3 regions of the Bradyrhizobium sp. SZCCHNS1050 genome follow, and region 3 is predicted to be linked to each of the others. Evidence: predicted binding sites of a transcription regulator. Region 3 holds the regulator's gene; each other region holds the start of a gene.

Region 1 (10,065 bases), on a different contig from region 3:
GCGATCGACGAGAGCAAGAGCTTCATTCCCCTCAACATCGCCGTGCTGACGGTGTCCGACACGCGTTCGCTTGCCGACGACAAGTCCGGTACCACCCTGAGTGACCGCCTGACCGCTGCCGGCCATAGGCTCGCGGCGCGCGAGATCGTCACCGACGACGTCGAGAAGATTCGCGCGGTGGTGAAGTCGTGGATCGCCGATCCCGGCGTCGATGTCGTCATCACCACCGGCGGCACCGGCTTCACCGGCCGTGACGTCACGCCGGAAGCGATCGAGCCGCTGTTCGAGAAGCGCATGGACGGCTTCTCGATCGCCTTCCACATGCTGAGCCACGCCAAGATCGGGACGTCGACGATCCAGAGCCGGGCCACGGCCGGCGTCGCCGGTGCGACCTATATCTTCTGCCTGCCGGGATCACCGGGGGCCTGCCGCGACGGCTGGGACGGCATCCTCGCCCCCCAGCTCGACTACCGCACGCGACCCTGCAACTTCGTCGAGATCATGCCGCGGCTCGGCGAGCATCTGCGCCGGCCCAAGGCGCAGGGCGCGACGGCATAGGGCCACGGCGCGATGCGGCACCGCGCGTCGATCGCGCGTCTCACTTCGTTGGTACGATCTCGAAAGCGCCGCCGCCTTCGATCGCCGCGCCAATGAGGCCGCCCATCATGCTGGCCGCGAAATTCTGGCCGCGCGGTCCCACGACCATCCGGTAGGTCTTGCCAGGCACGGCGGCGAAACGAATGTTCGACGAGCCCGGCGAGGACCATGTCGACACGGTGATCGTGGTGGCGCCGGGCGCAATCGAGCCGCTGTAGCTCTCGCCGCGGCCAAGGCTCGCCACCTTGGCGCCATTGATCTCGATCGCCGCTGGTGCCGCCAGATAGAGGAAGTCCGTCGTGCGCGTAATCGCGACCGTTGCGCGCCCTTTGGGCGCGGCGCGAGCCGCCGTCCCAGCCTCGACCCCAAACAGGCCCGCGAGCGCGACAAGCGCCGCAAGCTTCGATCGCACCATCGATTCCATCACTGCTCCCGCCCTGTTTGGCGGGATAGTACCGGCGCGCGGGAACTTCGCAATCGGCATGCGCAGCCTGTTGTGGCGGTGATCTCGGCCTACCGGCGGTTGCTGCACGAGCCGCCCGGCTACAACTCGAGCCGCCATGTCTCGCCGGTCAGCGGGACGCCGAACATGGCGTGCGGCTCCTCGGCGATCTTGCGAAACCCGGCGCGGGCATAGATGTCGCGCGCGGCGGTGAGAATGCTTTGCGTCCACAGCTCGATCGTCCTGTAGTTCTTCTCGCGGGCGAAGCGGATGCATTGTTCGGTCAGGGCCCGGCCGACGCCGAGACCGCGGGCCTTCTTCTCGACCAGCAGCAGCCGCAGCTTGGCGACCTCATCGCTGCCCTTGACCAGGAAGATCGAGCCGACCGGCTCGCCCGCAAGCTCGGCGATCCAGCAGTGCTCGCGCGCCGGGTCGTAGCTCCTGATGAACTGTGCGCCGATCTCGGCGACCAACGCCTCGAACGAGACGTCCCAACCATATTCCTCGGCGTAGACGGCGCCGTGCCGTGAAACCACCCAGCCGATGTCGCCCGGGCGATGGCTGCGCAGCAGCACTGGGGAGCGGCCCGGCTGCTGCGGCTCCAGGGCGGTCTCGATCGTCGTCATTGCACCGACCAGCCGGTCGCGCACGGATGGCGCCAGCGGCGCCAGCATGGCCGCGATCTCCTTCTGCGAGCTGCGGTCGAGCTTGGCATAGGCCTGCCGGCCTCTTGCGGTCAGGCCGAGCTGCTGCTGCCTGCGATCGGTTGGCAAAGGCGTGCGGGTGATCAGCCCCTGCTCGTCGAAGCTCTGGACGATGCGGCTGAGATAGCCGGCATCGAGGCCGAGCGAGAGACCGATCTCCTTGGCCGAGATGGCGTCGTACTGTGCGAGTTCATAGAGCACACGCGCCTCGGCCAGAGAAAACGGACTGTCGAGCAGATGCTGGTCCAGCGCGCCGAGCTTCCTCGTGTAGAAACGGTTGAACGCGCGGATGGCGGCGACCTGGCCGTCGGCTGGGGCGGAATTCATGGGGCACCTCCAATATTTGCCATTGTCAACCAATTGATTGACCTTGGCAAGTATTGTCGTGCCGCTACACCATCACGATCCGGCTGCGCAGCATCGTCCGCGAGGAACGGCCGAGCTGACGCAGCAGCCGCGTTTCGGCGCGCTTGTGGTCGGGCTTGTATCCGCCGAGCTGCCGGTAGTGATCCCTGGCGATCAGGAGACCCTGGTCGCCGAGCGGCCCGACCAGGACCCGCGCAACCGCGCGCAGCCGGTCGCGCAGGCTGATTGCGGCATAGGGAGATCGGGCATAGCGGAAGACGCCAGCGCGCGGCCGGCCGGTGGTGGCGACGCTCTGGACGAACTGCATGGTTTCATCGATCCAGCCGGGATCGAGCATCGCGCCGGCGGGCAGAAACATCAGCCAGGGCGCACGCGCGCTGGCGGCCCCTGCAGCCAGGGCCGCGGCCTGGGAGCCCTCGAACTTCATGAAGTGGCAGCCGGCGACGTCCGCGACCCGCTCGATCACGCTGGAATCGGGCGAGCGATCGACCAGCAGCACCTCGGTGACGACACCGGCCGCGGCGCCCGGCACCAGCGCGGACAGGGTGGCCACGGCGGTCTGCTCGACACCTTCGGTCGGAATGATCACGCTCAGCATGAAACTGGCATCGCTATCTGTCGCGCCTCCGGCATGACTGTTATCATCTTGTCATAGCCAAATCAGCCCGCTGCGCTGCGGAATTTTGCAGCACGCACCTGGCCGCGCCGTTCGGGGCTGCGCCCGAACGGTGCTATTTCAAGGTGCCGTGTTGCTGAAGCTCGCGCTTGACTGGCTCAGTCGCCTGCCTGCGTCGGCGTGGTGCCGCCGGCGCTGTTCGGCCACACCCAGTCGCGGATCGCCGGCATGTCCTCGCCATGCGCGCGGATGTAGCGGGCATGCTCGATCAGCGCATCGCGGAATTTCTGCTTCACATGGGCCGCCGACACGCTGAGGCCGGGCACGCGTTCGATCGCCTCGATGGCGAGGTGGAAACGGTCGAGCTCGTTGAGCACGACCATGTCGAACGGAGTCGTCGTGGTGCCTTCCTCGATGAAGCCGCGCACATGCATGCCGGCATGGTTGGTGCGGCTGTAGGTGAGGCGATGGATCAGATACGGATAGCCGTGATAGGCGAAGATCACCGGCTTGTTGGTGGTGAACAGGCTGTCGAAGTCGCGGTCGCTGAGGCCGTGCGGATGGTCCTGCTTCGGCTGCAGGGTCATGAGATCGACGACGTTGACCACGCGGATCTTCAGGTCGGGCAATTCCTTGCGCAGCAGGTCGACGGCTGCGAGCGTCTCCAGGGTCGGGACATCTCCGGCGCAGGCCATCACCACGTCGGGCTCCTCGTCGGCGGGCTCGGTGCCGGCCCAAGACCAGATGCCGATGCCGGCGTCGCAATGCGTCGCCGCCTCCTGCATCGACAGCCATTGCGGCGCCGGCTGCTTGCCGGCAACGATGACGTTGATGCGGTCGTAGGTGCGCAGGCAGTGGTCCGCGATCCACAACAGCGTGTTGGCATCCGGCGGGAAGTAGATGCGGACGATGTCCGCCTTCTTGTTGGCGACGAGGTCGACGAAGCCGGGGTCCTGATGGCTGAAGCCGTTATGGTCCTGCCGCCAGACATGCGAGGTCAGGAGATAGTTCAGCGACGCGATCGGGCGCCGCCACGGCAGCTCGCGTGACACCTTCAGCCATTTGGCGTGCTGGTTGAACATCGAATCGACGATGTGGATGAAAGCCTCGTAGCAGGAGAACAGGCCGTGGCGGCCGGTGAGCAGATAGCCCTCCAGCCAGCCCTGGCAGAGATGCTCGCTCAGTACCTCCATCACGCGGCCGTCATGGGCGAGGTGGACATCGTAGGGCTCGATGCCTTCCATCCACACCCGCTCGGTGACCTCGAATACGGCATCGAGCCGGTTCGAGGCGGTCTCGTCCGGGCCCATGATGCGGAAGTTGCGTGTCTCTGCATTCAGCGTGATCACGTCGCGCAGGAACTTGCCGAGCTCGCGCGTGGCTTCAGCCATGGTCTGGCCCGGAGAGGACACCTCGACCGCAAAATGCTGGTAGTCTGGGAGCCTGAGCTCGCGCTTGAGCAGACCGCCATTGGCATGCAGGTTGGCGCCCATGCGCCGCGTGCCCTTCGGCGCCAGTGCCTGCAGCTCCGGCACGAGCCGGCCGTGGGCGTCGAACAGCGTTTCCGGCTCGTAGCTTTTCATCCACGCTTCGAGCAGCGCGAGATGCTCGGGCTTGCCGCGCGGATTGGTGATCGGCACCTGATGGGCGCGCCAGAAGCCTTCGACCTTGAGGCCGTCGACCTCCTTCGGCCCGGTCCAGCCCTTCGGGCTGCGCAGCACGATCATCGGCCAGCGCGGCCGTTGGATCGTTGCATCCGGCTGACGCGCATTCTGCTGGATCGAGCGGATGCTCGCGAGCGCGACATCGAGCGCGTCCGCCATCTGGCGATGCATCGCCTTCGGCTCCGCGCCTTCGACGAACAGCGGCTCGTAGCCGTAACCTTCGAACAGGCATTTGATCTCGGCATCGCCCATGCGGCCGAGCACGGTCGGATTGGCGATCTTGTAGCCGTTGAGATGCAAAATCGGCAGCACCGCGCCGTCATGGGCCGGGTTCAGGAACTTGTTCGAATGCCAGGATGCGGCGAGGGGCCCGGTCTCGGCTTCGCCGTCGCCGACCACGCAGGCCACGATCAGATCGGGGTTGTCGAACGCCGCACCATAGGCGTGGACCAGGGCGTAGCCGAGCTCGCCGCCTTCATGGATCGAGCCCGGCGTCTCGGGCGCGGCATGGCTCGGAATGCCGCCGGGGAAGGAGAACTGCCGGAACAGCTTGCGCAGGCCATCGGCATCGCGCGTGATGTCCGGATAGATCTCGCTGTAGCTGCCTTCGAGATAGGTGTTGGCGACCATGCCGGGGCCGCCATGGCCGGGACCGCACACGTAGATGACGTCGAGATCCTGCGCCTGGATGGCGCGATTGAGATGGGCGTAGATGAAATTCAGTCCGGGCGTCGTCCCCCAGTGGCCGAGCAGGCGCGGCTTGACGTGCTCCGCTTTCAACGGCTCGCGCAGCAGCGGGTTGTCCAGCAGATAGATCTGCCCGACCGAGAGATAGTTCGCCGCGCGCCAATAGCGATCGAGCAGGTCGAGATCGTCGGCCGTTTTGGTCTGATGGGAAGACGTGATGTTCATGGAACCTCGCTTGCCGTCCGCTTCGCGCTTGCGGGAAGTGCATTAGAGTAACGCCGCACCATTCCGTTCCAGTGCGCTGCGAAGGATAGAACGGGAATGTGATGGTTGGCCTTGCGTGGCTCCAGAACCGTTCCGAGACATTGTTCTCTTTTGTTCTTGTATTGTTCTTTTTGTGTGCTATGTCTTGGCCATGAGCCGAGCATCTTCACATGCCCTCAAGCGCCCGCCGGTCCCGGTGCCCTCCGAGCCGGTGGGCGCGCCTTCATCTGGCCCGGAAAACGACTTCCCCGAACTCGCGGTCGCCATCGAACGGGGCCGGCGCCGCGGCCGGGGTGCACAATCCAATGCGAGCGGCCGCTACGAAGCGGAGGCTCGCGTCGTCTTCGACGATGGCTGGCAGAGTCTCGAGGATTTGCCGCCATTCAAGACCACGGTCGCGACCGATACCTCGCGCAAGGTCATCACCCGCAACGACTCGCCGGACATCGGTTTCGATCGCTCGATCAACCCGTATCGCGGCTGCGAGCACGGCTGTGTCTACTGCTTCGCGCGGCCGACCCATGCGTTTCTCGGGCTGTCGCCTGGTCTTGATTTTGAATCCAAGCTGTTCGTGAAGCCGGATGCGCCCGCGCTCCTGGAAAAGGAGCTCGCGGCCAGCGGCTACGAGCCGCGGATGATCGCGATCGGAACCAACACCGATCCCTATCAGCCGATCGAGCGCGAGCGGAAGATCATGCGCGGCATCCTCGAGGTGCTGGAAAAGGTTGGCCATCCCGTCGGGATCGTGACCAAGTCGGCGCTGGTGATGCGTGATGCCGACATCCTGGCGCGGATGGCCAAGAGGAACCTGGCGAAGGTCGCGATCTCCGTGACCACGCTGGATCCGAAGCTGGCGCGCACCATGGAGCCGCGGGCCTCGACGCCGTCGAAACGGCTGGAGGCGCTGCAGGCGCTGTCCAGGGCCGGCATTCCGACCACGGTGATGGTGGCGCCGGTGATCCCGGCGCTGAACGACAGCGAGATCGAGCGCATCCTCGATGCCGCCGCCCATGCCGGCGTCAAGGAGGCGGCCTATGTGCTGCTGCGCCTTCCGCTGGAGGTGCGCGACCTGTTCCGCGAATGGCTGCTCGAGCATTATCCCGACCGCTACCGCCACGTCTTCACCCTGATCCGCGACATGCGCGGCGGCCGCGATTACGACTCGCAATGGGGCACGCGAATGAAGGGGACAGGCCCGATGGCCTGGATGATCGGCCGCCGCTTCGAGATCGCCTGCGAAAAGCTCGGCCTGAACAAGCGCCGGACCAAGTTGACGACCGATCATTTCGTCCGGCCGAAGGGCGGCGGGCAGCAACTCAGCCTGTTCTGAAGCGTGCGGAGAGCAGTTGATGAGCGCACAAGCGAGCGTTCCGCGGTTCACCGTCATCACACTCGGTGTATCCGAGATGCGGCGGAGCATCGCCTTCTATACGTCGCTCGGCTTCGCCCGAAAATTCCGCGCGACCGGAGAGGCCGTGGCATTCTTCGAGACCGGCGGGACGGTGCTGGCGCTGTACCCGTGGGGCGCGCTCGCCGATGATGCGGGCGTGCCGGACGCACCGCGCCCCCAGGCGTTCCGCGGCGTGACGCTGGCATGGAACTGCCGCTCGGAGGCCGAGGTCGATGCGGCGCTCGCGTCGGCGGTGGAGAAAGGCGCGATGCTGCTGAAGCCGGCGCAACGAACCGACTATGGCGGTTACAGCGGCTATTTCTCCGATCCGGACGGTCATGTCTGGGAAGTGGTGATCGCGCCGGGGATTGATGTCGGCGAGGATGATCGAGTGCATCTGCCGTCGTAGTCGGTCGCCGGCAAGGGGCGAATAGCGGGGAATGAGGTCCGTTCGGGGTTGCGCCGCCGCAGGCCGTTCCGCACCATGCCGGCCATGATTCGCGATCAGTCGAAAAAGCCGGGCAGGGCGAAGGCGACGAGCGGCGCCGTGGCGAAGAGCGCACCTGCAAAGGCCGCAACCAAGCCTGTTGCCACGAATGCTGCCGGCAGGTCGGCCGCCAAGCTCGGCAAGGGCGTCATCGCGGTGGCGCCGCCGAGCTTCCGGCGGGAGCGAGCGCTGCTCAAGCAGGGCATCTGGCCGGTCGCCGGTTGCGACGAGGCGGGACGGGGGCCGCTGGCCGGTCCGGTGGTCGCCGCGGCCGTGATTCTCGATCCCGCGCGCATCCCGAAAGGCCTCGATGACTCCAAGCGGCTGAGCGCGGAGCAGCGCGAGGCGCTGTTCGACAAGATCTGCAAGACGTCGGCGTTCGCGGTGGCTGTCGCCTCGCCGGCGCGAATCGATCGCGACAACATCCTGCGGGCCTCGCTGTGGGCGCTGTCGCGCGCCGTGAGGGCGTTGCCCGAGGCGCCGAAGCACGTCTTCGTCGACGGCCGCGACCGCATCGACGTCGATTGCGGCTGCGAGGCGGTGATCGGCGGCGATGGCCTGGTGATGTCGATTGCGGCCGCCTCGATCGTCGCCAAGGTCACGCGCGACCGGCTGATGTGCGCGCTGGCGCAGGATTGCCCCGGCTACGGCTTCGAGCAGCACAAGGGGTATGCCGTGCCGGAGCACCTCGCTGCGCTGGACCGGCTCGGACCGTCGGTGCATCATCGCAGCCTGTTCGCACCCGTCGTGGCCGCACGGCGCAAGCACCAGCCGTGGACCGACGTCCCGGAGCCGGATTTGTTTGCCGAGGTGACCGTGGTGACATCCACCGAAATCTCGGTCGGGGTCTGATGCAGGTTGCCTCGCGGTCGCCGCGGTCTTAATAGTTTTGGTCAGCCAGCCAGCACGAAGTGTCACTCCTCGCAGCAGGGGCGGTGTTGTGCGCCCCGATCGTGCGGTATCGATTGCGGGCGTCGGACAGCGAGGCTGCTGCGGATGAGCGACGGTCCTGCCGGCCTCCTCGACGTCCTCAGCGATTCAGCCAAGCGATCCAGCCGTTCATGCGTTTCACGTCCCTGGTTGTCGAACTGATCCGCGCAAGGCCGCGGCTGGTCGTCGTCATCGTGGTGCTGTGCCAGGCCCTGATGTGGCTCGGCGTGGCAATGCTGTTCTATCGCAGCCCGCCCGGCCAGCTTGCCACCACCATCGCGTTCGGACGCGAGTACCAGGTCGGCACCGATCTCGGGCCGCCGCTGTCGTTCTGGCTGTCGGACGTCGCCTATCGCCTTGCCGGCAATCATCTGCTCGGCGTCTACGTGCTGGCCGTGCTGTGCTCGGCGCTCAGTCTGTGGGTGATGTATCTCCTGGCGGCGGCGATCGTCGGCGGCCAGCAGGCGGTGCTTGCCGTGCTGCTGACCATGACCATCACCGCGTTCGGTGCGCCCACGCTGGAATTCGGTCCGGAGGTGCTGGCGCGTCCGCTCTGGGCGCTGCTGCTGCTGCATAGCTGGCGGATTCTCGGCGAGGGCCGGCGCAACGCCTGGTTTGCCTGGTCGATCGAGGCCGGCCTGCTGCTGCTGACCACGCCGGCCGCCACCGGCCTGCTGCTGCTGATCGCGGGCTTCGTGGTCTCGACCGCGCAGGGCCGCCGCGTGCTGCGCTCGTTCGATCCGCTGTTCGCGCTGCTCGTGGTGGTGGCGCTGGCGCTGCCTTATCTCATTTTCGTGCTGCGCTCCGACAGTGTCGGCTTACCAGCGCTGCCCATTCTCGCCGAGCTCTCGGTGCGCGCCTGGCATTGGCTCGCGCTGGCGGGGGGGCTGCTGCTGGCGATCTCGGCCGTGCTGCTGCTGGTGCTGCTCGACGCCGGCTGGATCAATCGCGGCGAGACCGATGCGCCGATCATCTATCGCCGCTCGGTGCCGCCGCTCGCGCGCGACTTCGTCTATTGCTTCGCGATTGCACCGGCGCTGGCCGGCAGTCTGATCGCCGGCCTGTTCGGCCTCTCGACCGTGTTCGGCGGCACTGCCGTGACCCTGACCATGGTCGGCCTTGCCCTGGTGGTCGCGTCGGGTGATCTGATCTATCTGCGGCGGCAGCGGCTGCTGCGCCTGGTCTGGGCGGTTGCGATCGCCGCGCCCGCCATCCTCGCGGCGGGCAGCGCTGTGGTGCTGCCGTTGCTCGGCGACCGCGAGGTCGCGACGGCGATGCCGGCCCGCGACATCTCCCGTTTCTTCGTCGAGAGTTTTGAGCGCCGTACCAACCAGCCGCTCCAGGCGGTCGCCGGCGATCCGCAGCTCGCCAGCCTGGTCGCGCTCGGCCGCCGCCGCGCGCATCTGTTCCTCGATGCCACCCCGCAGCGGACGCCCTGGGTCACGCTGGCCAAATTCGCCGAGAGTGGCGGCGTCGTGGTATGGCGCGCCTCCGACACGGTCGGCACCCCACCGCCGGAGATCGCCCAGCGCTTTCCTGGGCTGGTGCCGGAGGTGCCGCGCAGCTTCGACTGGCTGATCAATGGCCGCCAGCCGGTGCTGCGCATCGGCTGGGCCATCGTGCGGCCGAAGGGACCGTAGCGCTTTCCATAAGCCGTCATTGCGAGGAGCGAAGCGACGAAGCAATCCAGAGGCTTGGGCGGGATTCTGGATTGCTTCGCTTCGCTCGCAATGACGCGGAGGGAGTTCGGCTCAGACCGCCATCACCTTCGCGATCGCGCGCAAATCCTGCCATGACAGCCGCTTGTAGGACGGCGAGCGCAACAGATAGGCCGGATGGAAGGTGGCGATCGCGCGGATGGTGCGCTTGCCGGTGTCGTAGTCGCGCCATTTGCCGCGCGTGCGCATGATGCCCTCGG
Region 2 (10,065 bases), on a different contig from region 3:
TTAAGTAGCAAGGACGGCGCGTCGGATCGGTCCGGCGCTCAGGCAGGCGGATCGGTAGGATCATTCGTCACGTGACCATCATCTCGGTTCCCTCATTTCTCTCCTGTCGCCTGGCCGCGGCCGGGGCAGCGCTCTGCCTATTGTTGCCGGCGCAAAACGCCCAGGCGCAGGCTCGGTTGGACGCTCAATACGAGGCTTCCCTGGCTGGCATCCCCGTCGGCAAGGGCACCTGGGCGGTCGAGATCGGGGATGATCAGTATGGTGCCGCGGCTCAGGGCGGCACCGCCGGCCTGCTCAAGAGCTTCTCGCAAGGATCAGGCACCGGCTCGGTGCAGGGGCGCGTCGTCAACGGCGCCCTGGTCGGCCAGAGCTACCAGGCCTCGACCACGACGGGAAAGAAATCCGAGCAGATCCGCATCAATCTGCAGAACGGTACTGTGAAGGACTTCGCCATCGAGCCGGCGCCTCCGGTCGATCCCGACCGCATTCCGGTGACGGATGCCCACAAGCGTGGCGTGCTCGATCCGATGACGGCCTCTCTGGTGCGCGTGCCGGGCAACGGCGAGCTGCTGTCGCCGGACTCGTGCCGCGGCGCTGCGCCCGTGTTCGACGGCCGCATGCGCTACGAGCTCAAGCTCGACTACAAGCGCATGGAGAACGTCAAGGCAGACAAGGGTTATCGTGGCCCGGCCCTGGTCTGCGCGATCTACTTCACGCCAGTCGCGGGCTACATCCCGGACCGGCCGGTCATCAAATATCTGGCTCAGGCCCGCAACATGGAGATCTTCTTCGTGCCGATCGCCGGCACCCGTGTGCTGGTGCCGTTCAAGATGGTGATCCCGACCCCGCTGGGGACCGCGATGCTGGAAGCGACGTCGTTCATCACCCAGGCGGCGCCGCACGTCGCCAAGACCCAGTAGTGCGTCGTTTCGCTGCTCCTCCACATCGGAATCTCGTCGTTGCGGCACAGCCCCGTCAGCGGCCGTGGCGTGAAGGCCTGACGGCATGCCGTCCGCTATCGCTTGAATCCGATGGAGATTCGGGGTTCGCGCTGCATGATCTCCGGACTGACGGGCTCATGAGCTCCGATTTGTCGGGACCCCCTATGGATACTGTCTGCTGCGCGTGAATCCGTTTGACTCTTCCCTGATTCTGATTCGACTCGGGACGCGCTGAACGCGCGCCAGTTCCATCGCGAAAGCGTTGCTTGTGGAGCCCGCGAAAACTTGATCTAGTGCTGGCTTGATGGCAGAGCGCGAGATGTTGCGGTGAACGAAGCCGGAAAGCCGACGGAGTCAGCGATTCCTTCGCGATTCGTTCTCAAGGCGTTCCGAAGCTTAAGCTGCGTCACTATATGCGTCACAATGTGAGACAGGGGTCAGCATCGCAGCCTCTCCAGACACACGATTATTCCGCATCCGTCGCGCGTGAACGGCGCGCTTCCAACGCCGGCTTCGAGACCCACATTTAACGAATGGCTTTTTCGTCCTCTTCGGCTGCCTCGCCTTTCGAGCGCACGTCCGACCGCGCTCCCGGAAGCGGCGTCACCGCCGTGCTCGGCCCCACCAACACCGGCAAGACGCATCTGGCGATCGAGCGCATGCTCGCGCATTCCTCCGGCATCATCGGACTGCCGCTGCGGCTGCTCGCGCGTGAGGTCTACAACAAGATCGCCGATCGCGTCGGCAGCGAGGCCGTCGCGCTGATCACCGGCGAGGAGAAGATCAAGCCGAAAAATCCGCGCTACTGGGTGTCGACCGTCGAAGCGATGCCCAGGGATCTCGACGTGTCGTTCCTGGCCGTCGACGAGATCCAGATCGCGTCCGATCTGGAGCGCGGCCACGTCTTCACCGACCGCATCCTCAATCGCCGCGGTCGCGACGAGACGCTGCTGCTGGGTGCTGCGACGATGCGTCCCATCATCGAGCGCCTGCTGCCGGGCGCGTCGATGGTGACACGGCCACGATTGTCGCAACTCGAATTCGCCGGTGATCGCAAGATCACGCGACAGCCGCGCCGGACCGCCATCGTGGCGTTCTCGGCCGACGAGGTCTACGCCATCGCCGAGCTGATCCGCCGCCAGCATGGCGGCGCCGCTGTCGTGCTGGGATCGCTGTCGCCGCGAACCCGCAACGCGCAGGTGGCGATGTTCCAGAACGGCGACGTCGACTATCTCGTCGCCACCGATGCGGTCGGCATGGGGCTCAACCTCGACGTCGATCACGTTGCCTTCGCGTCCGACCGCAAATATGACGGCTATCAGTTCCGCCGGCTCACGCCGTCGGAATTTGCCCAGATCGCCGGCCGTGCCGGACGCGCGACGCGCAATGGCACGTTCGGCACCACCGGACGTTGTGCGCCATTCGAGCCCGAGCTGGTCAATGCGCTTCAGAACCATGCCTTCGATACCGTGAAGGTGCTGCAATGGCGCAACTCCCGGCTTGATTTCGCGTCCTTGAGCGCGCTTCAGGTCTCCCTGGCGGTCGCGCCGGCGCATGAGGCGCTGACGCGCGCGCCGATTGCGGAGGATCTGCGCGTGCTCGATCATGCCGCGCGCGATGCCGAGGTGCGCGACATGGCTCACGGCGCGGCCGCGGTCGAGCGTCTGTGGGAAACCTGCCAGATTCCCGACTATCGCAGGCTGGCGCCGGCCGCCCATGCGGAGCTGGTGACCACCGTGTTCGGCTTCCTGATGCAGAAGGGGCGTATTCCGGACGCCTGGTACGCGGCCCAGGTCGATCAGGCCGACCGCGTCGATGGCGACATCGATACGCTGTCGGGGCGGATTGCACAGATCCGTACCTGGACCTTCGTGGCCAACCGGCCCGACTGGCTGCGCGACCCTGATTATTGGCAGGGGATTACCCGCGAACTCGAAAATAAATTGTCAGACGCCCTTCATGAACGGCTCACGGAGCGTTTCGTTGATCGTCGTACCAGTGTATTGATGCGGCGCCTGCGGGAGAACAGTGTTTTGAATACGGAAATCGGCAAGACCGGCGAAGTGATCGTTGAAGGGCACGCGATCGGCCGCCTGGATGGATTCACCTTCGCGCCCGACGCCGCCGAAGCCGGCTCGGAGGCCAAGGCCTTGCAGGCTGCTGCCCAGAAGGCGCTGGCCGGCGAGATCGAGGCGCGCGCCGAGAAGCTGTCCAGCGCGCCCGACGAGCACATCGTGCTCACCGCCGACGGCACGGTGCGCTGGACCGGCGACGCGGTCGCCAAGCTGGTCGCGGCCGACGACGCGCTGCATCCGCGCCTGCGCATCATCGCCGACGAGCGGCTGACCGGTGCTGCGCGCGACAAGGTCCAGGCGCGGCTCGATCTGTGGCTGAAGACGCATATCGAGAAGCTGCTCGGCCCGCTGTTCGAGTTGTCCAAGGCCGAGGACATCACCGGCATCGGCCGCGGCATCGCGTTCCAGCTGGTGGAGGCTCTCGGCGTCATCGAGCGCGCCAAGATCGCCGCCGAGATGAAGGATCTGGACCAGCCGTCGCGCGCCACCTTGCGCAAGTATGGCGTCCGCTTCGGTGCCTACCACATCTACGTCCCGGCGCTGCTCAAGCCCGCCGCGCGCGCGCTCGCTGCGCTGCTGTGGGCCGAGAAGCAGGGCAATGTCGACATGTCCGCGCTGACCGGCGCGCAGCATCTGGCGAGCTCGGGCCGGACCTCGTTCCCGGTCGACAAGGCGCTGCCGCGCGATGCCTATCGCGTGCTCGGCTACAAGCAGGCGGGCGAGCGCGCCGTGCGCGTCGACATCCTGGAGCGGCTGGCCGACCTAATTCGTCCCGCCCTGGCCTGGCGCGACAATGCACCGGGCGAAAAGCCGGCCGGCGCCTTCGACGGCCGCGGCTTCGTGGTGACGCAGGCGATGACCTCGCTCACCGGCTCGGCCGGCGAGGACTTCGCCTCGATCCTGCGCGCGCTCGGCTATCGCATGGAGAAGCGCCCGCCGCTGCCGCCCAAGCCGATTGAGAAGCCCGTCGAGGCTGCTGCCGCCGCGGGAGCCGCTGCGGAAGCCGCTCCGGCTGAGCCGGCAGATGCGCAGGCCATGCCGGGCGAGGACCTCGCAGTTGTCGCCGGCGAGCCGGCCGACGAGCAGGTTCCCACCGTCGCGGAGGCCGCAGTCGCTCCGGTGACCGAGCAGGCCGTCGCCGTGCCCGCGGTGGTCGGTGAGGAGCAGGCGGAAACCGCGTCGGTGTCGGCCCTGGCATCGCTGCCGACTGTCGATTTCGTCACGCCGGATGTGGCGGACGAGGCGTCCGTGGCCGAGACGGCTGCCGAAAGCGTCGTCGCCGAGGCGGAAACCGCCGTCGCTGCGGATGCGCCGCGGCCCGAAGCCGCTGAGGCCGTCGCGAACGAGGCAACGAGCATCGGCGACGCTTCGGCTGAAGCCGCCGCGGCGGAAACTGCTGCTGGATCGACCGCTACCGAGGCTTCTCCCGCCGAGGCCGCGCCTGCTGCCGAGCCCGTCCTGGTCGAGGTCTGGCGGCCGGGCGGGCGCTCGGAGGAGCGCCGGCCGCGTCACGACCATCATCATCGCGGCCGGCCCAACCGTCCGCAGCATGAGCGCGGGCAGGCTGCCGGCGGCGGCCAGGCACCGGCCGGGACCGCTCCGGCCGAGGGCGGCGAGGCGCGCGAGCGCCATCACCGCGGCCATGGCCGGCGCGACCGGATGAAGGAGTTCGGCAAGGACTTCCGCAAGGGCCCGCCGGAGGCTGGTGCGGCTCCACCAGCCGAGGGCGCATCGACACCGGCGCGCGAGGATCGCGGGCCGCGCCGCGATCATGATGCCAAGGGGCGCGACCAGAACCGGGATCGCAACAAGGGTGGCAAGTTCGGCGGTGACCGCGAGGGGCGCGGCGGCCGCGACTTCGGCAAGGGGGGGCGCGACAAGCGCGACAGCGGCCCGGCGCTGCGGCCCTACGCATCGAGCAGCGGCGGCGGCCGGGATCGCGACCGTCCGGTCGATCCCAATTCGCCGTTCGCCAAGCTCGCCGCGCTCAAGGAGCAACTCGCGGGGAACAACCGCAAGGACTGAGCGGCAAGATCGGTTGGCAAGATTGGTTGGAAGGACAACGCCGACGTCCGACACCCCGTCAGAGCGCCAGCGCCTCGACAAATGGCTGTGGCATGCGCGGCTGGTGAAGGCGCGCACCAGCGCCGCGGCGCTGGTGTCGTCGGGGCACGTCCGGGTCAATGGTGTGCGCGAGACCTCGCCGGGCCATGGGGTGAAGACCGGTGATGTGCTGACCATCGCGCTCGATCGCAGCGTGCGCGTTCTCAAGGTGACCGGCTTTGCCGAGCGTCGCGGCGATGCTGCCTCGGTGCGCGGACTGTACGATGATCTGGATGGCGGACGATCCTGATCTATTGCGCCAGAGCAATGTCCGGTTCAGTTCTTCGCCCCGCTTCACTTGCGGCACATCACGTCCTGCGCTAGTCCAAGCCAGCCGAATTGTCGATCCGTTCCGGAGCCTTGGATGACTTACGTCGTCACCGAAAACTGTATCAAGTGCAAATACACCGATTGCGTTGAGGTCTGCCCGGTAGACTGCTTCTACGAGGGTGACAACATGCTGGTCATTCATCCGGACGAGTGCATCGATTGCGGCGTGTGCGAGCCGGAATGCCCGGCCGACGCGATCAAGCCGGATACCGAGCCGGGTCTGGAGAAGTGGCTGGGTGTGAACGCTGAATATGCCAAGTCCTGGCCCAACATCACCCAGAAGAAGGACCCGCCGGCCGACGCCAAGGAGCACGACGGCGAGGATGGAAAGTTCCAGAAATATTTTTCGTCGAAGCCCGGCGCCGGAGACTGACGGTCGTCTCGCTACCTGCGAGGCACCAGCGCGCCCCGTCCTGCGGGGCGCCATCGCGCCGATCGAAATCGTTGCGCGGAAACAATGGCCTAGAACACCTCATGCGGTGAGCGGGAACCGCTGCATGAGTTGTTCTATTCCGGCACGTTGCACTTAACCCTAACTTCGTGGATCCGTCACAATACCGCCCCTGCGGCCTCTAAATCATTGATTTTTGCGGCAAATGTGCTATATATACCACATTCTCAGAGCCGAACCCGGCCATGCGTAACCTTTTTTGGCCGCCCTTTTAGGTTCCCGCAACATCAAACAGGGGCGTGGCAGTTCCGCGCGCAGGCTGTGTCACAGAAAACGCGTAAAAAGAGTGCTTCCAAGAGTACAAAAAAAGCCGCCGCGGCCAGCCGCAGCGTTTCCAAGGGCCGTGCCCGGGCTCCTGTAAAGGAGATTCGGGCTGCCGCGAAGGCCTCGGCTGCCAAGTCCACCAAGAACAAAAGAAGCGCAATGCCTGAAAAGACTGCCAAGACTGCCGCGAAAGCATCCGCCGCGAAGACCACTCTTGCAAAGGACTCTGTTGCCAAGGCTGCGCCTGCCAAGGCCGCCGCTGCGCCCAAGGCTGCCACCAAGACCGCCGTTCCCGCGGCCGCTGCCCCTGTTGCCAAGCCCGCCGTCGCCGCCAAGCCGGCTGTTCCCGCCGCGGCCGCGCCGCGCGTCGAGGAAAAGAAGCTGCCGACCCAGCGCCAGGGCTTCAAGACCAACGAATTCGTCGTCTATCCGGCTCACGGCGTCGGCCAGATCCTGGCCATCGAGGAGCAGGAGATCGCGGGCGCCAAGCTCGAGCTGTTCGTCATCAACTTCATCAAGGACAAGATGACGCTGCGGGTGCCGACCGCCAAGGTCGCCAATGTCGGCATGCGCAAGCTGTCCGACCCGGCGCTGGTGAAGAAGGCGCTGGAGACCCTGAAGGGCCGTGCCCGCGTCAAGCGCACCATGTGGTCGCGTCGCGCCCAGGAATACGAAGCGAAGATCAATTCGGGCGACATCGTCGCGATCGCCGAGGTCGTGCGCGATCTCTACCGTTCGGAGTCGCAGCCCGAGCAGTCCTACAGCGAACGCCAGCTCTACGAAGCAGCGCTCGACCGTCTGTCGCGCGAGATCGCCGTCGTGCAGCACTCGACCGAGACCGAGGCCGTCAAGGAGATCGAGACGCAGCTCGCCAAGAGCCCGCGCCGCGGTGCCAAGACCGAAGCCGATGCGGTCGCCGAAGGTGATGCCGACGCCGAGGGCGATGATATCGACGGCGACGACACCGCCGTGGCCGACGAGGCCGCCTGATCGACCGTTTGCGCGTTTTCTAATTAGTTGCTTAGCAAAGCCCGGCCGCGAGGTCGGGCTTTTTGCTTTGCGCGTTTCGCCGCGACCCTCGCGCGGCTGGACAGACGATAGCGGATTGTCGCCAAAGGCCGCACCATCACATAAAAGGCCGCAACCGTAGCCCGCTCGCGCCCCGCGCAGGCCGACCGGAGCAGCGATACCGGCGCGCTGGCGCGGCTCAGGCAGATGGTCGCCTATATCGAGCGGCGCGAGCCAGTGTTCGGCGGAGCGCAACCTGCGCGACGACCGCCGTCAGGCTGGCCGTTCTGAGCAGATCATTTCCGAAGTCGTGGGCCGGCTGCTGGAAGGCGCGTTCGCGTCCGCTCACTCCACCACGATCTTGACGCGGTCGCGGACCTTGACCTGGGCGCGGGCGTCGAGGCCGTTGAGAACGCGGAAGCGCTCGACCGGGCGGTCGACGCCGGTCATGCGGTGCGCAAGCGATTCGACGGTATCGCCCGGCTGCACGGTGATCACCTTGATCCGCAGCGGCCGGGCCGACTGGATCTCCTCCAGGCTGAGCCGGCGGAACGAGTTCACCGTCTCCCGCGCATTGCGCTCGCTCTCGGTGGATTTCTGCCGCGAGGCGAAGATGAAACGGTAGACGTCGCTGCCGACGCGCAACGCGTAGACCTTGAACTGCCAGGGATCGCCGCTCGCCGTGGTCGAGGCCGCTGGGAAGCCGTTGATCGTCAGCTCCTCGGTCGCCGACTTGTCGACGTTCTCCATCCAGCCGGAATTCAGATAGTCGCCGAGCGTCTGCTGGGCCGGCACGCGCACCACGTCGAAGCGCATCGCCTGCGCGCCGCCTTCGCGCACGCCGATCACCGCCTGCGCGGTGTTGTCGAGCGTGAAGTTCTCCGGCGCCTGGAAGGTGAAGCCGAGCTTCGGATGCAGGAAGCGCCGGCCGCGCACGAAGCCCTCGCTCGGGTCCTCGCCGTAGACGATGTTGTCGACTGCAGCCAAGTAGGTCTCGCGGTCATGCTCCCTGGCCTCGGGGGAGACGTATTGCTTGGCGATGGCGGCGGCGTTCTGCACCCGCTCCGGCGTCGCCGGATGCGACGACAGGAAGTCCTGCGCGCGCGGGTCGATTGCGACTTTACCGGCCTTCAACTCGGCATTGCGCTCCATCGAGCTCAGGAAGCGCGCCGCGCCGTAGGGATCGAACTTCGCCTTGGCGGAGATGCCGACGCCGATGCCGTCGGCCTCGAACTCCTGAGTGCGCGAGAAGCTCGCCATCGTCAGCTTGGTCTTGGCGAGCGCCAGCGCCGTCAGGTCCGGATCGTTGCCCATGTCTGAGACGACGCGGGTCACCACGGCGGCCTGCCGCGCCTGGTCCTCGCGGATCGCGGCATGGCGCGCCAGCACGTGCGCCATCTCGTGGCTCAGCACCGACGACAATTCGGAGGTGTCGTTGGCGAGCGCAATCAAGCCGCGTGTCACGTAGAGCTGGCCGGTCGGCAGCGCGAAGGCGTTGACCGCACCGGAATTCAGGATCGTGACCTTGTAGCCCTGGTCGGGGCGATCGGACACGGCCACGAGCCGGTCGACGATCTTGCCGATCAGGCCCTCGAGCTGGGGATCCTCATAGGCGCCGCCATAGGTTGCGAGAATGCGCTCGTGCTCGCGATCACTCGCCGGCGTCGTCTGCACCATCGCCGGCTTCGGCCGTGGCGTCGGCATCGGCGCCGTCGCCTGCTGCAACTTGCCCATGTCGCTGCAACCGGCCAACGCCAGTCCCAGGCACAGCAGCGCCGGTGCGATCCGCGAACCGCAGTTCATCACCGTCATGCGCTTTCGAACAGACAGGTTCACGTCGCTACTCACGTACCTCAGCGGTCAATTCCCGCTCAAAATCTCGATCTGGGCAGTCTGTGTCAGTTCCAGTCTCGGACCCGCATGCGCCTCAACCCAACCGCGCACGCGAACCTGCCGATTCGCAAGTGATTTGACGTCGATACCGGCACCTTCCAATACCGCCATCATACGCTTTGGAATAATCACCGCGAAGCCCCGTGTCCAGCTACGAGCGAAGTTCAGATAAGTTGTTGTCCCCGTCTGTCGTACGGACAACACCTTCCCTTCGACAACCGTAAATAGCCCTACGCGAGACAAAATATCGTCTGGACTTTCCGTGTTTTTTATGACGGTCCCAATCTTCCAGAGGCCGCGCCCGGCGCTGCGTGCCTCGGCTTCCGCCGCGCCCAGGCTGAGGGCGCAATCCCGGTCGGGCAGGTCGACCCCGCGCAGCACGGCGCCCTGCCGGAGCAGCTCGCTCTGCACCGGCTGGTCTGCGCCGACCACGAAGGCGAAGGCCCGCTGCCGGCCATAGCGGTCAGGGGTGTCGTCCTCTCCGCGCAGCACGACGTCGCGGCCGCGCAGCAGCACGCCCAGCGCTTCCATCGACGTCGCGCGCTGCTCCTCCGGCGGCACCTCGATGCCGGCGAGCCTGACCTCGCGACCGTCGTCGAGACGGAAGCTGCGTGCATCGATGATCTCGCTGACGTGGCCTTCGCCGAGCTCCGCGAACATGCACGGTGTGGCGTGACTCGCCGACATCATCGCGATGGTCGCGACGCTCGCGCCGAGCGCAATCAGCCTCCGTCTGCTCCGCATCCTGCGCTCTCTCGTCATGCTGCATCATCGCACGAAATTTCCATTCCACTGAGCGGAAAGCGGCGACCGGCGACGCTTTTGCTGAGCGTGCTGAGCGCTTGCCGCATGCGAAAGCGTGCGCCATGATGCGAACTATCAAAGAGGCCGTCGCCATGTAGCGACGCGCCCGGCAGGGAGGATATCGATGAGCAGAACCATCCGCGGCGCGGCGGCGTCGTTGTTCATGCTGGCGTCGGCGCTGACGTTGTCCGCAGGC
Region 3 (10,065 bases):
AGGCCGTCGAGGATGGCATCGATCGCCGCACTGGTCGAGCGCTCGCGGTCGGTGTCCTCGATCCTGAGCAGCATCTTGCCGCCGCGGCCGCGCGCATACAGCCAGTTGAACAGGGCCGTCCGGGCGCCTCCGATGTGGAGAAAGCCGGTCGGGGAGGGGGCAAAGCGCGTGACGATCGGGGTGGTCATGGGCGGCAGCACGAAATCCAGGCAGGGGCTCAAGAGGGCGGGGGGTGTATAGCAGGCCTATCGCATAACTAAAGCCTTCCTTGGGGGAAGCGGATTTGGCAGATAGGCTGCCAAATTCCGGAGCAGGATATTCTTGATGACCACGACGACAGACACGGCGGCGACGGCAGAGGCAGGGCGCGACTTCATCCGCGACATCGTCCAGGCCGATCTCGACAGCGGCAGGCACAAGACGGTCGTCACCCGGTTCCCGCCGGAGCCGAACGGCTACCTGCATATCGGCCATGCCAAGTCGATCGGCCTCAACTTCGGCATTGCCCAGGAATTCGGCGGTCGCTGCAATCTGCGCTTCGACGACACCAATCCGACCAAGGAAGAGCAGGAATATATCGATTCCATCCAGGCCGACGTGCGCTGGCTCGGCTATGACTGGGGCGACAACCTGTTCTTCGCCTCGGATTACTTCGAACGCCTCTACGACTGGGCCGAGGGCCTGATCAAGGCCGGCTTGGCCTATGTCGACGACCAGTCTCAGGAAGACATTCGGCTGTCGCGCGGCACGCTCACCGAGCCCGGCAGGAACAGCCCGTTCCGCGACCGTTCGGTCGAGGAGAATCTCGACCTGTTCCGGCGCATGAAGGCCGGCGAATTCCCGAACGGCGCGCGCGTGCTGCGCGCCAAGATCGACATGGCCGCCGGCAACATCAACCTGCGCGACCCCGTGCTGTACCGGATCCTGCACGCCCACCACCCGCGCACCGGCGACGCCTGGAAGATCTATCCGAGCTATGACTACGCGCACGGGCAGTCCGACGCGATCGAGGGCGTGACGCACTCGATCTGCACGCTCGAGTTCGAGGATCACCGTCCCCTCTACGACTGGTTCCTGGACAAGCTGCCGGTGCCGTCGCATCCGCACCAGTACGAGTTCGCGCGCCTCAATCTCACCTATACTCTGCTATCCAAGCGCGTGCTGACGCGGCTGGTGCAGGACGGCCATGTCGCCGGCTGGAACGATCCACGCATGCCGACCATCGCCGGCCTGAAGCGGCGCGGCGTGCCGCCGGCGGCGGTGCGCCAGTTCATCAAGCGCATCGGCATCGCCAAGGCGAACAGCATCGTCGACGTCGGCATGCTCGAATTCTGCATCCGCGAGGAGCTGAATCGCACGGCGCTGCGCCGGATGGCGGTGCTGCGGCCGCTGAAGGTGGTGATCGAGAACTATCCGGAAGGCCAGGTCGAGGAGCTCGAGGCGATCAACCATCCCGACGATCCCGCAGCCGGCACGCGCAGGATCGCGTTCGGCCGCGAGCTGTATATCGAGCAGGACGACTTCATGGAGAACCCGCCGAAGAAGTTCTTCCGGCTGTCGCCGGGCAACGAGGTGCGGCTGCGCTACGCCTATTTCATCAAGTGCCGCGACGTCATCAAGAACGACGCCGGCGAGATCGTCGAGCTGCGCTGTACCTATGATCCGGCGACCAAGGGCGGCAACGCGCCGGATGGACGCAAGGTCAAGGCGACGATGCACTGGCTGCCCGCTGCACAGTCGCTGACAGCCGAGATCCGCCTCTACAACCAGCTGTTCGCCAATCCGAGCCCCAATGCGGCCGACTTCACTGCCGATCTCAATCCCAGCTCGCTCGAGGTCCTGACCGACGCGCGCATCGAGCCGGCGATCGCCGCGAGCAATTCCGACGCGCCGATGCAGTTCGAGCGCCAGGGCTACTTCGTGCGCGATCCGGATTCGACGCCCGACAAGCTCGTGTTCAACCGCACCATCGGCCTGCGCGACACCTTCGCCAAGGAAGTCGCGAAGGGGTGAGGCAAGCGGGGACCGCGGGACGCGTGTGGCTCAGCTGATCGCGTCCTGCCCGGCCTCGGTCAGCGTCGGCACGCCATCGGTGAGTTCGACGAGGCCGCGCTCGGTGAGCAGCGAAAGATCTTCGTCGGCGACAGGGGACAGCGTCAGCCGGTGGGCCTTGATGTCCCGGAGAGTCCAGCGCAGGTGGATCGCCTTCTCGAGCGCGAGGTCGGCGAAGGGGTCTTCAGGGTCGTGGGCGTCCATCCCCTGAAAAGCACGTGCGGCGCAAAAAGTTCCCCCGCAGCGGCCGTGCAGATTTCCAGGATTCCCGTTCCGTTCTGCTAGGCGCGCTCGCGCAGCTTCCGGTAGCCTTTCCGCCCGTCGGGTAACGGGTGGTGTGGGGGCAATGGCGGAGCCGGTCAGGCCGCCGGGAGGGCGTCGCGGGATCGCGGGCGTGATGGCCGATGTCTGGCCGCCGCGCGGCGCGCTGGCCGGCGGCTGGCCCGCGATCGGGGCCGGTGCGTCGTCGGTGTTCGCCGCCCGCCTGAAGAGCTGGGCGGCCGAGGAGGCCGGGGCGGGCCGGCTGCTACCCTGGGTGCCGGTGGCGTTCGGGGCCGGCATCGCGCTGTACTTCGCCGCCGATCACGAGCCCGTGCTCTGGATTGCCGCCACCACCGCGGCGCTGCTCGGCATCGTCGCCATCATGATGCGGCGGCATCGGCTGTTTCCGGTTGCCGTGATGATCGCGGCGGCGGCGTGCGGCTTCGCCGCGGCGACCGTCAAGACCGCGCGCGTCGCGCATCCGGTGCTGGCGCGGCCGTTGTATTCGGTGGCGCTGTCCGGCTTCGTCGAGGCGCGCGACATCCGCGAGCGCAGCGACCGCATCGTGCTGCGGGTGACGTCGATGGAGAGCCCGCGCAACGCCGTCACCATCGCGCGTGTCAGGCTCGCGGTGCGCAAGGGCGCGGCGCCCGAGGTCGGCAGCTTCGTGCAGCTCAAGGCGCGGCTGCTGCCGCCGATGGCCCCGGTGCGGCCGGGATCCTACGACTTCGCGCGCGACATGTTCTTCCAGGGCATCGGCGCCTCCGGCTTCGTGATGGGCGCGATCACGACGGCGACGCCGCCGCAGGCCGCCGGCTTCGGCCTGGGCTATGCGGCGGCCATGCAGGGTCTGCGCGATGCGATCGACGCACGCATCCGCGGCCGCCTGTCGGGCGACGAGCGCGCCATCGCCACCGCGCTGCTGACCGGCCGGCGCGACGCCATCACGCCCGATGTCAACGACGCGATGTTCGTCTCCGGTCTCGGCCATGTGCTGTCGATCTCCGGCTATCACATGGCGGTCGTCGCCGGCGTCGTATTCTTCGCCGTGCGCGCGCTGCTGGCGCTGATCCCCGGCCTCACCATCAGCCATCCGATCAAGAAATGGGCGGCGGCCGCGGCGCTGGTCGCGGCGGCGTTCTATCTGTTGCTCTCAGGCGCGGAGGTCGCGACCCAAAGGTCGTTCTTCATGACGGCGGTCGTGCTGATCGCGGTCATGGTCGACCGCCGCGCCGTCACCTTCCGCACGCTCGCGGTCGCAGCGATGATCGTACTGGTGGCGGCCCCGGAAGCGCTCGTGCATCCGAGCTTCCAGATGTCGTTCGCGGCAACGCTCGGCCTGGTCGCGCTGGTGCAGTTCGGCCTGCCCAGACTGTTCGCGACGCCGGACAGCTCGACCACCCAGCGCATTGCGCTGTGGGGCGGCCGCGAGCTTGCGATGCTGTTGCTGGCCTCGCTGATCGCGGGGCTCGCGACCACGCCCTATGCCGCCTTCCATTTCCATCGCGTCACGCCGTATGGCGTGCTCGCCAATCTCGCAGCGATGCCGGTCGTCTCGGCGCTGGTGATGCCGGCCGGCCTGATGGGCCTCGTGGCGGCGCCGTTCGGGCTCGACGGTCCCTGGTGGACGCTGATGGGCCTCGGCATCGACTGGATGATCGCGGTGACGCGCTGGGTGGCGGCGCTGCCCGGCGCGGTCGGGCGCATCCCGGCCTTCGGCATCGGTCCACTGATCCTGGCCAGCCTCGGTGTCATCCTGATCGGCCTGCTGCGCACACCGCTGCGCTGGTCGGGCGCCGTGGGGCTCGTGGTGGCCACCGCGTGGGCCGCCGCGACGCCGCTGCCCGACGCGCTGATCGCCGGCGATGGGCGCGCGGTGGCGGTGCGCGGCCGTGACGGGCGTCTGCATGCGATGCGCATCGGCAAGGACGTGTTCGCCACCAAGGAGTGGCTCGCGGCCGACGCCGATGCCCGGCTGCCGGCGGATTCATCGCTCACCGATGGCGTCTCCTGCGACGAGGCGGGCTGCGTGGTCGCAATGGCCGACGGCCGATTCGCCGCCCTGACCCTGCGCGCCGAGGCGCTCGCCGATGATTGCGCCCGTGCCGCGCTCATCGTCACCGCGCGCGCCGCGCCGTCATCCTGCGCGGCGGCCGTCATCGATCGCGAGCGGTTGCGGCAGCAGGGCGCCTTGATGCTGGTGCGGCAGGGCAGGAGCTTCGCCGTCACGCCGGCGCGCGCCGGCGGCACTGACCGCCCATGGTGGCCGGCGCCCGCCGAGGCCGGCGAGTTCGACACGACGCTGACGCCGCGCGCGCCGGCCGTGCGGCCTCAGGACGCGACGCCGCCGGAGACGGAGCAGGGCGAAGAAGACTGAGTGCCGGGCAGCTCGAACGTGCCGAGATGATACTCGGTGTCGCCAGGTCCATGTTGCCAAGTCCATCGAACAGCGAGGGGCTTTCGGCCAGCGTGAACGCAGCGCGCGGATAGCGTTGCCAGATGGCGATGTCGTCAGCCGTGACTGTCAGCCATCCGAACACAAGCATATTGCAGCCGGGCTCGGTGATCCCGGCGGCCTTGTTCCAATCGATCTTGTTGACCACGGCGGCAGGCTCCCCCGGCACATCATGCCGGCCGAGGGATGTCGTTCCTATCCGATGCGATGCCGGGGCGTGAGGTTCGCCCGAGAGGACTTTGCGCTTGCAGAACCCAAATCTCCCACGGTCGAAAGCTCGCTCACGACCGAGAGAAATGCCGATGCGGAGACCCCTCAGGTGATGCTGATGCGGCGAATCGGTGTGGCCTGCGAAGGCGGCACGTCCTCGGCGATGTCCGGGCGTCGCTCCGCCGGCTGCTTGCTGACCGGCAATTGCAGCACGGTGACGCGCTGGCCCTCGCAGAGCTGGGTCACCAGCACGTGGCGGCCATCGGCGAATTCGATCGCGTCGTGATGGCGATCGGGAATGTGAGTCTCGATGCTGTTGAACTTTGCGACGCGCTCGCGGATCGTCCGGGTCCAGAGCCAGCGGCTGTCGTAGCGGACGTCCTCGGCGAAGGCCAACTCGGTGCCGGGCAGCATGCAGACTGCGACGGTCGGCTCGCTCTCCAGCGCGAAGCCGCGGGTGGCGGTGCCACGGAAGGTCATCGAGATCAACGTCTCGCCGACCTTGGCGGGACGGGACGCAACCGCATGGAGGCTGTAGTCACACATCGGATCGCTCCTCGTTGAGAGATAGCCGACCCACGCTCCCCCCGGACAGGCGCAGGCCTCTATCAGAGTGGACATCGATGGTGATGTTAGCGCGCGCTTCGCGGCAATTCTGCGCTGATCTGCATCGCGTGTGCCCGCGGCCGATCACAAGCGTTTGAGCATGCCGCGCTGCACATCATGAGGTGCATTCGCGCGTGACGTATTTTGCTGGGCAGCCTCCGATCGGCGGCGAAAGCGCGTGCGCCCGCCGCCCATCGACCGATCCCATTCGCGATCAGTACTTGCGGTACAGCCCGACCAGCTTGCCTTGGATCTTCACCCGGTTCGGCGGCAGGATGCGTACCTCGTAGGCGGTGTTGGCCGGCTCCAGCGCGATCGATGCGCCGCGGCGGCGGAAGCGCTTCAGCGTCGCTTCCTCATCGTCGATCAGCGCCACCACGATGTCGCCGGTGTCGGCGGTCTCGTTGCGCTGGATCAGCGCCATGTCGCCGTCGAGGATGCCGGCATCGACCATGGAGTCGCCGCGTACCTCGAGCGCGTAGTGATCGCCGTTACCGAGCATGTCGGCAGGCACGCTGATGGTGTGGCTGCGGGTCTGCAGCGCCTCGATCGGGGTACCGGCGGCGATGCGGCCCATCACCGGCACTGCGACGGGGCGCTCGCCATCGTCCAGCGCGGGAGTGCTGGTGCGCACCTTGCCGAGATTGCCCTCGATCACCGATGGGGTGAAGCCGCGGCGGTTGTTGGCGGCCTGTGACAGCTCGGGCAGCTTGATCACCTCGATCGCGCGGGCGCGATTGGGCAGCCGGCGGATGAAGCCGCGCTCCTCGAGCGCCGTGATCAGGCGATGAATGCCGGACTTCGAGCGCAGATCGAGCGCATCCTTCATCTCGTCGAAGGACGGCGGCACGCCGGCTTCCTTGAGCCGCTCGTTGATGAACCGCAGAAGTTCGTACTGTTTGCGCGTCAGCATCTCGACCTGGTCCCCGGTTTGTTGTCGTCCGAGTCCAGGAGCTGCGCCTCGCGCACAAACCGGCTGAGAGCGCCCTGGAGTCGGACCGTCATCGCGTCGCCCGCAACATACTAAAAACAAATCATGAACGGACACTATATGTTCGATGTGTGTTCCGCAATCCTAAAAATATGATGAACAGACCGGGCTTTACCGGGGAAGCGGCTCAGTTCGGCAGGCGCAGGATCTCGCACGGGCTGCCGGCAGGCGCCTTCGGAGCAAACGCCGGCCGGATCACCACCGCCTGCGAGAGCGCGAGATTCCCAAGCAGCGACGAATCCTGCTGGCTCACCGGGGTCGCAACCAGCGTGCCGTCGGCGCGCTCTTCGAGCCGCGCCCGCAGATAGTCCTCGCGCGAATCGTTCGGCCCGAGCTCGCGGCCGAGCAGGGCGGTCTCGCGCGGCATCACGGCCTCGTCGCGGCCGAGCAGCCGCCGAATCAGCGGCACCAGGAACAGGAGGGCGCAGACATAGGACGACACCGGATTGCCGGGCAGTCCGATCACCCTGACGTCGCCGAGCCGTCCGTGCATCATCGGCTTGCCCGGCCGCATCGCGATCTTCCAGAACGCCATCTCGACGCCCTCGGCTTCGAGCGCCTGCTTGACCAGGTCGTGATCGCCGACCGAGGCGCCGCCGGTCGTGATCAAGATGTCGGCCTTGGCCTCTCGGGCCCGGCGGATGCCGGCGATCGTCGCCTCCATCGTATCCGCGGCGATGCCGAGATCGATCGGGGTCCCGCCCTCGTTGCGCACCAGCGCCCGCAAGGCGTAGCCGTTGGAATAGACGATCTGGCCCGGGCCGGGCGTCGAGCCCGGCATCACCAGCTCGTCGCCGGTGGCGAGCAGCGCCACCTTCGGCCGGCGCCGCACCGGCAGCGCCGGATGATTCATGCTGGCCGCCAGCGACAGGTCGCGGTCGCTGAGCCGGCGCCCGGACTTCAGCAGCACCATGCCCTGGTGAAAGTCGACGCCCGCCGGCCGGATATGCCGGCCCTTGATCGCGGCCTCGGTGATCACGACGTGGCCATCTTCGGCGATTGTGTCCTCCTGGATCACCACCGCGTCCGCGCCCTCCGGAACAACGCCACCGGTGAAGATCCGCGCCGCCTCGCCGGGTCCAACCACGCGATCGAACGGCCGCCCTGCCGCAACCTCGCCGATGATCTTCAGCCGCGCCTTGGCCTGGGCGGCGTCCGCCGCGCGCACGGCATAGCCGTCCATTGCCGACATCGCCTCGGGCGGCTGCGTCCGCAGCGCCGCGATGTCCCGCGCCAGGATGCGGTGAAACGCTTCGTCCAGCCCGACCTGCTCCTCGGCCAGCGGTTCGGCGCCGGCGAGCACGGCGGACAACGCATCAGACACCGGCATCAGGGCCATGAGAGTTCCTTCGGACGGAGACGGCAGATCGAATGAATCGCCTTCTAACCGAACGCGCACGGCGCGGCCAAGGGCCTAGGCCGCTCCCTGCGTTCTGACCGTCTGCTGTGGGCCGTTTCCGGGCCGCTGCCTCACGATCGCGCGAGAAAGTCCGCAATCAACCGCATGACCTCCTGCGGACGTTCCAGGCTCGGCAGGTGCGCCGTTCCGGCCAGCTCATGTCCTGACCCGTTCGGCATTGTTGCGGCGAGCAGCCTGCTTCGCTGCTGGATGTGAGGAAAGTCCAAGTCCCCCCGGATGACGAGCGATGGCGCGACGATCTCCGCGAGGCGTGGGAAGGCTGGTGCCACATCGAGAGTCGCGCCGGTTGGCGGCGCGCGGAGTGCGGCGGCGTTCTTCTTCAGGAACGTCTCGCGCGGCTCGCCGGAGATGCGTCCCTCGCGCTGCAAGGGACCGTCGACCCACAGATGCGCCTTGATAGCGCTGACCCGATCCCAATCCTGTGCGGCCTCGGCAGCGGCCAACGACGCCGTTAGCGCCTTGATCTCCGGTGGATAGACCGGCTCCGGCGCGCCGCTGATCGAAGGTGCGATCAGCACCAGCGATGCCATACGTGACGGATGGCGAAGCGCGAAGTCGAGCGCGATGCGGCCTCCTTGCGAGCAGGCAATCAGCGTCGCCGGCCGCGCCGGCGCGAGCGCGTCGACGACGGCGAGCAGGTCCTCGACCGGAGAATGAGCTTCCTCATAGGCGACCGTCTCACCAAATCCGCGCCGGTCATAGGCGATCGTCATATGCGTTGCCGCGACGCCCTCGATCTGCACGCGCCACATGGACGAGCATTGGACCGTGGACCAGCCGATCTACGATCCCAGCACGATCGACTGCCCGGTTCTCGTGCTCGCGACGGAATGGGATGTGGATGTCCGCTTCGGGATGGCGCACGACCTGTTCGTTCGCCTCGTGAGCGCGCCATACAAGCGCCTGGTCGAGATCGGGCAGGGCACGCACATGATCCTGATGGAGCGGAATCGACGGCAGGCGTTCGACGTGGTGATCGGATTTCTCAACGAGCGCGTCGTGCCGGCGCGTTGATCGTCGCGCGGACGACCTGCACCGCGTCAGAGCGGATGCCGAATCCAGACATTCGGCTCGACATAGGCGGCACGGTCGTGCTCGACCGACGCGAGCACGGGCACGAGAGCACCGGGGACCTCGATCTCGCCCGAGCTGTCGAAGGTCACGCCGGTCCATTGCGACCAATCGGCGAGCGTGCCGACGATGGTCATCGAGCACGGCGCGATCTTGACGATCTCGCCGCCGATGCCGATGCGCTTAGGCGCCGGCTCGTCTGCGGCCAGCGGATGTGGCGGGAGACGGGCCGGATGGCGCCGTTGCCGGCGGTCGCATTTAGGATTCGCTTTTTCGGAAAAAGCTGCTATGCTGATTTGGTCCCGTGCTCGACAGGAGGGGCGCTTCGCGATCGTCACGGACGTGGAGCGCGGGATGCGGTGGCCGCGACGTGTCGCAGCGTGCCCTGATGGCGCGCGGACGAACGGCATGGCGCGGACGTGAAGTCGCGTGGTCCTGGCATCCCGAAGCTGATGCCAAGCCGAAGGGTGCTGATGATCCCGTCGGCGACGGTGGCCAACAAGCCGGGCACCGGGGAGATCGCGTATAAGCGTGAAGACCATCGCGCAGGGAATGCCGGATGTCGGCTGGACCTGTGGTGACTGCCGCCTGCTTTTTTTCTGCAGGCGGGCCATGGGTTGCGGCCTGCAGCCCGGCATTCCCTGCGCCCTCCGATTGGAGGAGGGTGAAATGAGAGCAGCAAAGCTCGGGCACATCGTGTCGCGAGAACAATTTTGCACGAGTGGGCACCGTCATTGCGAGCGCAGCCTTTCAGAACGTCACGCCGCTGGCCATGACGCACCCTTGCGCGACGCGATCAGATCCCGAGCGCCTCCAGCGCCGCGGCGATGTCGGCCGTCGAGCGCACCAGCACCGCCTGCAGCCCGCTCGTTCGCGCGCCGTCGATGTTTTCAGCGAGATCGTCGAAGAAAACGATCCGCTCGGCCGGCGCGCCGATCGCCCGCACCACGTGATCATACGCCTCGGCATCCGGCTTTCGCAGGCCGATCGACGACGACA

Evidence for each region. Region 3 encodes LexA, which represses DNA repair genes until DNA is damaged. Its sites were predicted from a motif close to TGTTCNNNNTGTGTTCNG; they were not measured.
Region 1: QX094_RS21665 (PA0069 family radical SAM protein) is a predicted target of LexA. The motif match lies at 5,453-5,470, and genes of this name have one in related genera.
Region 2: QX094_RS14325 (helicase-related protein) is a predicted target of LexA. The motif match lies at 1,316-1,333, and genes of this name have one in related genera.

The regions. Positions count from the first base shown of each region.
Region 1 is NZ_JAUETR010000001.1:4,793,199-4,803,263, forward strand. It holds gene moaB (molybdenum cofactor biosynthesis protein B) at 1-558, shown strand, start outside; gene QX094_RS21645 (hypothetical protein) at 599-1,021, opposite strand; gene QX094_RS21650 (helix-turn-helix domain-containing GNAT family N-acetyltransferase) at 1,141-2,070, opposite strand; gene QX094_RS21655 (glycosyl transferase) at 2,135-2,707, opposite strand; gene QX094_RS21660 (phosphoketolase family protein) at 2,884-5,301, opposite strand; gene QX094_RS21665 (PA0069 family radical SAM protein) at 5,492-6,670, shown strand; gene QX094_RS21670 (VOC family protein) at 6,690-7,139, shown strand; gene QX094_RS21675 (ribonuclease HII) at 7,215-8,069, shown strand; gene QX094_RS21680 (glycosyltransferase family 39 protein) at 8,279-9,787, shown strand; gene QX094_RS21685 (uracil-DNA glycosylase) at 9,899-10,065, opposite strand, start outside.
Region 2 is NZ_JAUETR010000001.1:3,159,879-3,169,943, forward strand. It holds gene QX094_RS14320 (DUF3108 domain-containing protein) at 144-920, shown strand; gene QX094_RS14325 (helicase-related protein) at 1,475-5,041, shown strand; gene QX094_RS14330 (RNA-binding S4 domain-containing protein) at 5,064-5,369, shown strand; gene fdxA (ferredoxin FdxA) at 5,484-5,822, shown strand; gene QX094_RS14340 (CarD family transcriptional regulator) at 6,324-7,154, shown strand; gene QX094_RS14345 (M48 family metalloprotease) at 7,518-8,984, opposite strand; gene QX094_RS14350 (thermonuclease family protein) at 9,033-9,809, opposite strand; gene QX094_RS14355 (ABC transporter substrate-binding protein) at 10,033-10,065, shown strand, end outside.
Region 3 is NZ_JAUETR010000002.1:128,962-139,026, forward strand. It holds gene gltX (glutamate--tRNA ligase) at 1-188, opposite strand, end outside; gene QX094_RS24970 (glutamine--tRNA ligase/YqeY domain fusion protein) at 325-2,013, shown strand; gene QX094_RS24975 (hypothetical protein) at 2,044-2,256, opposite strand; gene QX094_RS24980 (ComEC/Rec2 family competence protein) at 2,399-4,690, shown strand; gene QX094_RS24985 (hypothetical protein) at 5,084-5,524, opposite strand; gene lexA (transcriptional repressor LexA) at 5,799-6,497, opposite strand; gene glp (gephyrin-like molybdotransferase Glp) at 6,703-7,914, opposite strand; gene QX094_RS25000 (alpha/beta hydrolase) at 8,046-8,747, opposite strand; gene QX094_RS25005 (hypothetical protein) at 8,746-9,009, shown strand; gene QX094_RS25010 (hypothetical protein) at 9,036-9,404, opposite strand; gene QX094_RS25015 (HAD family phosphatase) at 9,863-10,065, opposite strand, start outside.